2 linked regions of the Fodinicola acaciae genome follow. Each later gene encodes a partner of the first gene's protein in a complex. Links are inferred from orthologs where the notes say so. Each region holds a gene or a part of one and is shown on either strand. Other genes may lie near its edges.

Region 1 (4,847 bases):
TCGCCAGCGCTCCGGCCAGCGCCAGCGGACTGCCGGCGGTCCACGGCAGCGCGGCGAGGCCGGCGGCGGCGATCAGCATGCCGACGCCGGCATTGCGTACGAACGCACCGGCGATCGGCGCGGTGACGGCGATCGCCGCCGGCAGCGCGGTGAGGACCCAACCGGGGCCGTGATACGTGTACGGCACGAGAAACAGCACGCCGAAGAGCACCGCGTACGAGCCGAGGCCGGCGACCAGGCCGCGCAGCGGCCGGCGTACCGACGTGAGCAGGTCGCGCCAGCGCAACGGCTCGCGGCACAGCTCGCGCGTACGCGGAAGGAAGACCAGGCCGAGCACGATGCCGACCGCACCGACCGGCACGTTCAGCAGGAAGATCGCCGGCCAGCCCCAATGCGCGACCACCAGCGCGCCGACCGCCGGACCGAGCGCGAGGCCGACCGCCTGCGCGGCGCCCTGGATGCCGATGCCGCGGGCGAGCCGGTGCCGCGGCAGGCTGGTGGCGATCAGCGCGACGCTGTTGGCCTGCAGCATCGCCGCGCCGATGCCTTGCAGCACACGGAAAAACACGATCGCGGTCAGCGAGGTCGACAGTCCGGCGCCGAGCGAGGCGAGCGCGAACAGGGCGAAGCCGTAGACATAGCACAGCTTGCGTCCGTATCGGTCGGCGAGCTGGCCGACGCCGATCACGCAGCCGATCAGCGTGAGCAGATACGCCAGCGAGACCCACTCGACCGCGCCGACCGAGACGCCGAGATCGGCCTGGATCCGGGGGAGTGCCACCGTCACGATGCTGGCGTCGAGCTGACCCATGAAAGCGCCGATGCCGACGGCCGCGACCGCGAGCCATGGCGCGTACGACCGGTTGCGTACGACCGCTGGTCGCCGGGGTTCGACGAGCAGACGACCGAGCACACCGAAATTATATCTGTGACCGAGCTAATCGGTGGCCGACGTGGCGGAGATTCCGGTCATAGTGCCGCTGGCCGGCGGTTAAGCTCGCTCGATGGTCATCTCCGAGCCGGCGAGGCAGAGCGACGTTGCCGCGCTGACCGACGTGGTCGCGCGGCTGCGGCGCGCGCTGCGCAGCAGCATCCGCACCGACTATCCGTACGAGTCGCTGCCGATCGCGCAGGTCGAGCTGATGCAGGCGCTCGGTGAGGTGCCGTCGCTGCGGATCGGCGACCTGGCCAGCCAGCTGCGGCTGGCCGCCAACACGGTCAGCGGGCTGGCCAGCCAGCTCATCGACGCCGGCCTGGTCGACCGGCAGGCCGATCCGGCCGACCGGCGCGCCGGCCTGCTCACGCTCACCGCGGCCGGCCGGCAGAAGCTGTCGGACTGGCAGGCGGCCCACGAACGCCGGATCGGCGCGGCCCTGGCCACCCTGGCCGAGCAGGACCGGGCCGCGATCACCGCCGCCATCCCCGCGCTCGCCCGCCTGGTCGCCACGCTCTGACCCTCGCGAGGGTGCCGTTTTCGGTGTGCCGTCCGTCAAAACGTCACCCTCGGCATGGGCCGCGAGCGCGACGCCGGAGCCGGACTAGACTTCCGGCCGTGGCTGGCCGTATCCGTGACACCGACATCGCACTGGTACGCGAGCGGTCGCCGATCGCCGAGGTGGTCTCGACCAGGGTAACGCTGCGGTCGGCCGGTGGCGGCAGCCTGAAGGGCCTGTGCCCGTTCCACGACGAGAAGACGCCGTCGTTCACGGTCAGCCCGGCGCGCGGCTTCTACCACTGCTTCGGCTGCGGCGCCGGCGGCGACGTCATCACCTTCGTGATGGAGTCGGAGATGCTCGGCTTCACCGAGGCGGTGGAGTGGCTGGCCTCGCGGGCCGGCCTCACGCTCACGTACGAGGAAAGCCCTGGCGGCCGTACGGTCCAGCAGCCCAAGCGGTCCGGCCAGCGCCAGCGGCTGGTCGAGGCGCACGTGGCCGCCGCCGAGTTCTACGCCGAGCAGCTCGGCACTCCCGGCGCACGGCCGGCCAGGCAGTATCTGGCCGAGCGGGGCTTCGACCAGGCGGTCGCCACCGAATACGGCTGCGGCTTCGCGCCGACCGAGTGGGACGCACTGACCAAGCACCTGCGCGGCCGCAAGTTCACCGAGGACGAGCTGGTCACCGCGGGCCTGGCCAAGCAGTCGCGGCGCGGCACGCTGATCGACCGGTTCCGCGGCCGGCTGTTGTGGCCGCTGCGCGAGCTCAACGGCGACATCGTCGGTTTCGGCGCGCGCCGGCTGCTCGATGACGACGACGGACCGAAATACCTGAACACACCGGAAACGCCGATCTACAAGAAGTCCTCGCTGCTGTACGGCCTCGACCGCGCCAAGCGCGAGATCGCCAAGCGGCACCGCGCGGTGGTCGTCGAGGGCTACACCGACGTGATGGCCTGTCACGTCGCCGGCGTGCCGACCGCCGTCGCGACCTGCGGCACCGCCTTCGGCGCCGAGCACATCAGCGTGCTGCGCCGGCTGCTGATGGACCAGGACGAGTTTCGCGGCGAGGTCGTCTTCACCTTCGACGGCGACGAGGCCGGCATGAAGGCGGCGCGGCGCGCGTTCGAGGAGGACCAGCGGTTCGTCGCGCAGACGTTCATCGCGGTCAGCCCCGACGGCATGGACCCGTGCGAGCTGCGGCTGGCCAACGGCGACATGGCCGTACGCGACCTGATCGAGCGCCGCACTCCGCTCGTACGCTTCGTCCTGCAGTCCACAATGGACAGATACGACCTGGACACGGTGGAGGGCCGGGTCGCCGCGATGCGGGCCTGCGCGCCACATGTCGCGCGGCTGAAAGACCGCGCGCAGCGGCCGGAGTACGCGCGCTGGCTGGCCGGCCGGCTCGGCATGGAGATCGAGCCGGTGACCCGGGCGGTCGCCGAGGCCGCCAACGCCGTCGCGCGTGGCCAGCGTCCGTCCGCGCCGGCCGCCGAGGTGCCGACCGAGCCGGCGGTGCAGCGGCCGTCGTCGGAGGACCCGGTGCTGGCGGTGGAGCGCGAGGCGCTGAAGCTGGCCGTACAGGACCCGGTGCTCGCCGGGCCGATGTTCGACGCTGTCGAGGCCGTCGCGTACACGCATCCGGTGTACGTCGCGATCCGCGAGGCCATCGCCGCCGCCGGCGGGGTGGTCGAAGGCACCTCCGGACCCGAGTGGGTCCAGCGGCTGCAGGACGGCTGCGACGACCTGGTCGCGCAGAGCGTGATCGGTGAGCTCGCCGTCGAGCCGGTCCGCCGCGACGGCGAGGTCGACGCCAGGTACGCCGCGGTGCTGCTCGCCCGGTTGCAGGAGATCGCGGTCGTACGCCAGATCGCTCCGCTGAAGAACAAGCTGCAGCGGCTCAACCCGGTGGAGAAGCCGGACGAGTTCGCGCGGCTCAGCGGCGAGCTCTTCGCGCTGGAGCAGCACCGTCGCGGGCTGCGCGAGCAGGCGATCGGCGGCCTGTAGATGTCGGTCTTCAGCCGCCTGTTCGGCCGCCGTCCGCCGGCCGAGGCGCAGGCCGTCGCCGGCACCGGTGAGCGCATCGTCGCCTGGGGCCGTACGGACGACGGCTCAATGATCGTCGCCACCACGGCCGGCCTGCGCACCGCCGACGTACGGCTGGGGTGGCACCAGATCCACAAGGCCGGCTGGGGCGACGGCGTACTCACCGTCATCCCGTCCGTCGACGTGGCCGACGGCGTGGTCGCCGACGGCGAGCCGATCGCGCTGCGGCTGGCCGAGCCCGGCGACCTGCCGCCGGAGATCCGCACGCGGGTCACCCGCAGCGTCGCGTACTCGGCGCACCACCAGCTCGTCTCCGGCGGCGTCTGGGTCGTCGGCCGGCGCGTACCAGGCGTCGACGGCCTGACCTGGGTGGCGCGCTATGACGCCGGCACCGACCACACGGATCCGGCCGTACGCGCACAGGTCGCCGACCTCATCGAGGTCGCCGCCCGCTCCGCCGCGCCACCCCAGCCGTAGCGCTCGCCTCAGCTGGCCGGGCCTTTGCCGTTGACGCCAGGAGCGCTCTCCTGCGCGCCGAAGACCGACGAGAACCGCTCGCCGACCGGCGTGTGCGCGAGCCGCTCCGCGACCGCCTCCTTGGCACTCGCCATCACGTTGCCGGCCTGTGCCTGCACGATCCCGGCCGTCTCCTGGACCGTCGGATTCTCCCGTACGGCCCTGGCCACCCGGCGGATCTGGTCATACCGCTCGCGACCGGCCCGCGTCCCCAGCACGTACCCGATGGCCAGCCCGGCGACGAACGCGACCTTGGTCATGGTGCTCATGGTCATACCTCCCTGCGACTGGCTGCCTACGGTGCGATGTAGGCCCCTCCCATCCTCCCCCGGACCTGGCTGCCAGTGCGACTCAGCCCGTGGTGTAGTCTCGCTATCGCGCCGCTCGGGGGAAACCCCGGCGTCGCTCGGTCCCCGGTAGCTCAATTGGCAGAGCATTCGGCTGTTAACCGAAGGGTTACTGGTTCGAGTCCAGTCCGGGGAGCCAAAGTAGGCATTGCGCGAACCATCTCCTCGGAGGGTGTTTCCGCTGCTTGTAGGGTGGCCCTGTCATTCTCTTTCGGCAGGGCCGGGATGCGGAACACGGGCCTGAGCCGGTCTGGCCCAGTGATCTCCACTTTAGCAACGAGGGCTTCGATGAGTGCCTTGCGCTGGTTCGGGGTGCCCGTTTCGATGATCTCGGCGATGTGGTCAGCGACTGTCTCAAGGGTGCTTGGCGGTGGGGTGTCGGGCTCGGTCTCAAGGTCGAACATGAGTTGATCGCGACGTAGGCGTAGCTCTCTGGTCTTGTCTCGGAGTGCTAGCAGGCGTGGGCCTACGGTCTCCTCGGTCATGGTCCCGCGTTCGAACGC
Region 2 (4,821 bases), on another replicon or contig:
CAGCTCCGCCAGCTCGGCCTCCGCCGCGTCGAGCCGGCCGAGGATCTCCTCGGCGCGCTCGGCCAGCCGGCGGCCGGCCTCGGTGAGCCGGATGCCACGACCGACGCGCTGCGTGAGCACGGCGCCGGTCTCGGCCTCGAGCCGCGCGAGGTGATGGCTGACGGACGGCTGGCCATAGTGCAGCGCCTGAGCCGCAGCGGTCACCGATCCGTGCCGCGCGACCGCCGCCAACACGCGCAGCCGCGTCACATCCAACATGTATCGATCGTATCGATAGGTTTATCGGCCATCTGGCATTGGACGCATAGGTGGTGCGGCCGCGACGCTCGAGGCATGCCGACTTTCGCAGACGTAGTCGCCGCCGCCGACCGGATCGCCGGTCACCTGCCACAGACGCCGATGTGGTCCTATCCGCTGCTGGACGCGGCGGTCGGCGCGGACGTGCTGGTCAAGCAGGAGAACACGCAGCCGGTCGGCGCGTTCAAGGTGCGCGGCGGCATCAACCTGATGGCGGAGCTGTCCGGCGGCGTGTGTACGTACTCGACCGGCAACCACGCGCTGTCCATCGCCTACGCCGCACGGCTGGCCGGCAACGCCTGCACAGTCGTGATGCCGGCGAACCCCAACCCCGACAAGCTGGCGGCGGTCGAGGCACTTGGCGCGCGTGTCGTCCTCGCCGACGGCCGGATGGAGGAGGCCCAGCGGCTCGCCGGTGAGCTGGCCGAGCGCGACGGCCTGCGGCTGGTGAGCCCGGCCAACGAGCCGGCGCTGATCGCCGGCGTGGCCACCGCGTACGCGGAGATCCTGCGCGCCGAGCCCGAGCTGGACGCGATCTTCGTGCCGGTCGGCAGCGGCACCGGGGCCGCCGGCGCGGTGCTGGCGGCGGCCGAGCTGGCCCCCGCCTGTCAGATCATTGCCGTCCAGTCGGCCGCCGCACCGGCGGCGTACGCGTCGTGGCTGGCTGGTGAGTGCGTCAGCCGGCCAAACCGTACCGACGTGGACGGCCTGGCCACCGGTCGCGGTTTCGAGCTGCCGCAGCGGCTGATCGCCGGCCGGCTGGCCGACTTCCTGCTGGTGTCCGACGCGGACATCCGCGCCGCGCAGCGGCTGATGCTGTCCGCGACGCACCTGCTCGCCGAAGGTGCCGGAGCGGCCGCGCTGGCCGGCTTGCTGGGCGTACGCGACAAGTTCGCCGGCAAGCGGGTCGCGGTGGTCTGCACCGGCGGCAACGCGAGCTCGGCCGAGCTACGCGCGCTGCTCGGCTAGCGGAGAAATCTTTCTTCTATCCCCAGCTGGTGGATGTCGTTCCCGCAGCAAGACCGACGTCTGTGACGAGTAGTTCACAGGTTTTCCACAATCCGGCGCACACACTGTCCACAGGGTGGTAGCTGGTTATCCACAAGCTGTGCACCGACACGTCCACAGGGTGGTTCGCCGCCGGCTGGCGCAGCCCGTAACGTCGGCAGCTCTGCCTTCGGTGGTGCTCCGTGCGCGCGCGACAGGTGATGCTGTTCGTACACATGTACGATATCGTGTGAGAGCATCACCGGCCGCCGGTGCTGTGTGCCGGAGGAGTGGACAACGTGGTCGGATCAGCGGGGTAAGGGAGCGGCTCAAGTGTCGGTGCAGGCGGTTCCGGCCGGACGGTCCGATGACGATCGGCCGATGGGAGGATCGCCGCAGCTGGCCGGCGTGCCGGAGTTCGACCGCACGCCGCCGCAGGACATCGCCGCGGAGCAGAGCGTGCTCGGCGGCATGCTGCTGAGCAAGGACGCGATCGCCGACGTGGTCGAGATCCTCCGGGACAGCGACTTCTACCGGCCGGCGCACGCGATCATCTTCGAGGCGATCCTCGACCTGTACGGCCGCGGCGAGCCGGCCGACCCGATCACCGTCTCGGCCGCGCTGACCGAGTCCGGCGAGCTGCCGCGGGTCGGCGGCGTCGGCTATCTGCACACCCTGATCGCCAGCGTGCCGACCGCCGCCAACGCCGGCTATTACGCACGGATCGTGGCCGAGCGCGCGGTGCTGCGCCGGCTGATCGAGGCCGGCACGCGGATCGCGCAGCTCGGCTATTCCGGCACGGTCGGCTCCGGTCGCGACGTCGACGACGTGGTGGATCTGGCGCAGCAGGCGGTCTACGAGGTGACCGAGCGGCGTACGTCCGAGGACTACACGATCCTCGAGGAGCTGCTGCAGCCGGCGATGGACGAGATCGAGGCCATCGGCGCGCACGGTGACGTGATGAGCGGCGTGCCGACCGGCTTCGTCGACCTGGACCGGCTCACCAACGGCTTCCACGCCGGCCAGTTGATCATCGTCGCCGGCCGGCCGGGCCTGGGCAAGTCGACGGCGGGCCTGGACTGGGTGCGGTCCTGCTCGGTGCGTAACCACCTGACCTCGGTCATCTTCTCGCTGGAGATGTCCAAGATCGAGATCGTGATGCGGCTGCTCTCGGCCGAGGCCAGGGTGCCGTTGCACGCGTTGCGGTCCGGTCAGCTGTCCGAGGACGACTGGACCAAGCTGGCCCGGCAGATGGGTGACATCTCCGAGGCGCCGCTCTACATCGACGACTCGCCCAACATGACGCTGATGGAGATCCGGGCCAAGGCGCGGCGGCTCAAGCAGCGGCACGACCTGCGCTTCATCCTGGTCGACTACCTGCAGCTGATGAGCTCGCCGAAGCGGGTGGAGAGCCGGCAGCAGGAGGTCTCCGAGCTGTCCCGTGGCCTCAAGCTGATGGCCAAGGAGCTGGAGGTGCCGGTGGTGGCGGTCTCGCAGCTCAACCGTGGTCCCGAGCAGCGTACGGACAAGCGTCCGCAGCTGTCCGATCTACGTGAGTCCGGATCGATCGAGCAGGACGCCGACATGGTGATCCTGCTGCACCGCGACGACTACTACGAGAAGGAGTCGCCGCGCGCCGGCGAGGCCGACTTCATCGTGGCCAAACACCGTAACGGACCGACCGACACGATCACGGTCGCCTTCCAGGGCCACTTCAGCCGGTTCGTGGACATGTCCACCGGCGGCTGATCGGACCCGGCTTCGCGACACGCCGATGGGAAGAAAACCGGCAAATTCGGTCGCGCCAACTGACGGCGCGACCGTACGCCCGGTGTCGTCGCAGGTCACGCCGGGTGATCCCGGCAATCCGGACATGCGCTGCGATATGTCTGCTTCCTCCCGCCACGCCGGACACGCGGTGATCTGAGTTGTATTCGGTGGATCGCCGAGATACGTTGCGACGCGTCGTCAGTACAGGGAGTCAGGTGGACAACGTGGTCGCACTCGACGAAGGCCGGTCCGGCCTCGTTGGTGGGTGTCCGCGTGCCATCACCCGGCTGGCGATCGTCCTCGGCCTCGCGATCGGCGGCTGGCTCGCGTTGACGCTGCTCAGCAGTGCCGCGCACGCCGACAGCATCGCCGACCTGACCGATCACGCCGCCAGCCGTACGACCGCGAGCGCGCCGGTGCGCGCGCTGGACCAGCTGGTCGATCTCAAGGACGCCGACGACACGGCGGTCGACCGTCCGCTCACCTCGGTGACGGCCACCGTCGGCAAGGTGGTCAAGCCGGTCGGCGAGACCGTCGGCCTGGTGACCTCGTCGCTGCCGGCTCTCGACCTGGCGCCGGCGAAGGCGGCCATTCCGGTGCACACCGGACACGCCAAGCACCACATCACCGTGGTGACGCATCACGCGCAGCCCGCCCCGCGGGTCGCGCTGCCGGTCGCCATCGCGCCACAGCAGCCGCGTACGACCGCGCCGATCTCCCTGCCCGCTCCGCAGCCGGCCAGCTCCGGCCTGCCGGACCTGGCACCGAGCACCGCTCCGGTCGGTGCCGCGCACTCCGGTGCGGGCACGGCAGTCGTGGCGATGCCGGCCCAGCGGCCCGAGGTGGCCGCTCCGGCCGGCTTGGCGCAGCCGCGTCCGGCCGGCTCCTGGCGAGTGCGCAACGCCGCGCTCGACCCGTCGGTCTCACCCGACTAGAACCCCCTCTCTCCGCACTCCGCGACTTCCGATCGTCGCCGCCGCACTGGCGTGGGTGCGGCCGGTCTTGGGGTCGCATCCGGAAGTGATTCCGGTCCAAGACACAGTGAGAGAAGGGGTTCAGCACTCCATGAACAAGTGGGTACGTCGGTCGCTGGAAGCGGCGATCCTGACGGCCGGATTTGTCGTGGTAGGCGCCGGAGCCGCACATGCCGCCGAGGTCGGCGGCAGTGACGGCACCGCGAGCGGTCCCTCCGTGCAGCAGGCAGCGCCTGCGCTCGGAGACGTGACCGGCTCGCTCGCGCAGACCAGCGATCTGGTCAGCAACACTGTTCACGTAGTCGCTCCGCAGGCGCCGGCCACGCCAGCACTGCCGAGCACTCACACATCAGCCAAGCACGCGCACAAGTCGGCGCCGGTGACCAAGGCCGCGCCGAGCAACACCGCGCCGTCGTACGCGCAGTACATGCCGCAGTCGGCTCAGGACGCCATCGACCGTGCCGGCCAGCCAGTGCCGATCAGCGCTCCGGCGCCGCGGCAGGCCAGCCCGCTGGCCGGCCTGAGCGACCGGCTGCCGACCAAGGACCTGCCGGTCCGCGGACCGGTTGGCGTGCTGCGTCCGGAGGACCTGCCGCTCAGCACCGCGGTGGTGCCGACCGACACCGGTCTGCTCCGTCCGGTGCAGGGCGTACTCGTCGACAACCGGCCGGCCGCGCTGCCCAAGGACGGACTGCCGACCGGCGGTCTGCCGGCGCTGCCGACCGGCCTTGGCGGTCTCCCCGACCCGAGCGCGGTGCTCACCGGCCTGCAGGGCCTGAGCATGGCCGGGCTG

What was found. Proteins that work in one complex are often made in the same cells at the same time.
Region 2: the proteins of dnaG (region 1) and dnaB are in contact, whole or in part, in a crystal structure (PDB 2R6A), measured with the Geobacillus stearothermophilus proteins. The link is inferred for Fodinicola acaciae from one-to-one orthologs. Residues at the interface, in WP_049624496.1 of Geobacillus stearothermophilus: Lys456, Leu457, Leu458, Pro459, Ala460, Asn463, Ala464, Leu467, Leu535, Leu536, Ile537, Ala538, Gln544, Glu545, Asp548, Tyr549, His552; in WP_033016901.1 of Geobacillus stearothermophilus: Ser13, Glu15, Ala16, Gln18, Glu91, Leu92, Asp94, Ala95, Val96, Pro97, Thr98, Ala99, Ala100, Asn101, Tyr104, Tyr105, Ile108.

Annotation. Positions count from the first base shown.
Region 1 is NZ_WOTN01000001.1:3,002,998-3,007,844, reverse strand. Bases 1,015-3,997 are described here. They hold dnaG (DNA primase), read left to right. Parts: upstream 1,015-1,552; coding sequence 1,553-3,442; downstream 3,443-3,997. Other genes in these bases: GNX95_RS14205 (hypothetical protein), read right to left, coding at 3,967-3,997; GNX95_RS14210 (hypothetical protein), read left to right, coding at 3,443-3,958; GNX95_RS14220 (MarR family winged helix-turn-helix transcriptional regulator), read left to right, coding at 1,015-1,454. Also shown: GNX95_RS14225 (MFS transporter), read right to left, coding at 1-913; more of GNX95_RS14220, read left to right, coding at 1,005-1,014; more of GNX95_RS14205, read right to left, coding at 3,998-4,266; GNX95_RS14195 (recombinase family protein), read right to left, coding at 4,735-4,847. UniProt on the Escherichia coli protein: RNA polymerase that catalyzes the synthesis of short RNA molecules used as primers for DNA polymerase during DNA replication.
Region 2 is NZ_WOTN01000004.1:523,339-528,159, reverse strand. What follows is about bases 893-3,849. They hold dnaB (replicative DNA helicase), read left to right. Parts: upstream 893-1,665; coding sequence 1,666-3,033; downstream 3,034-3,849. Other genes in these bases: GNX95_RS37920 (hypothetical protein), read left to right, coding at 3,270-3,849; GNX95_RS37930 (threonine ammonia-lyase), read left to right, coding at 893-1,266. In the rest of the region: GNX95_RS37935 (LysR family transcriptional regulator), read right to left, coding at 1-258; more of GNX95_RS37930, read left to right, coding at 334-892; more of GNX95_RS37920, read left to right, coding at 3,850-3,989; GNX95_RS37915 (beta strand repeat-containing protein), read left to right, coding at 4,120-4,821. UniProt on the Escherichia coli protein: The main replicative DNA helicase, it participates in initiation and elongation during chromosome replication. Travels ahead of the DNA replisome, separating dsDNA into templates for DNA synthesis.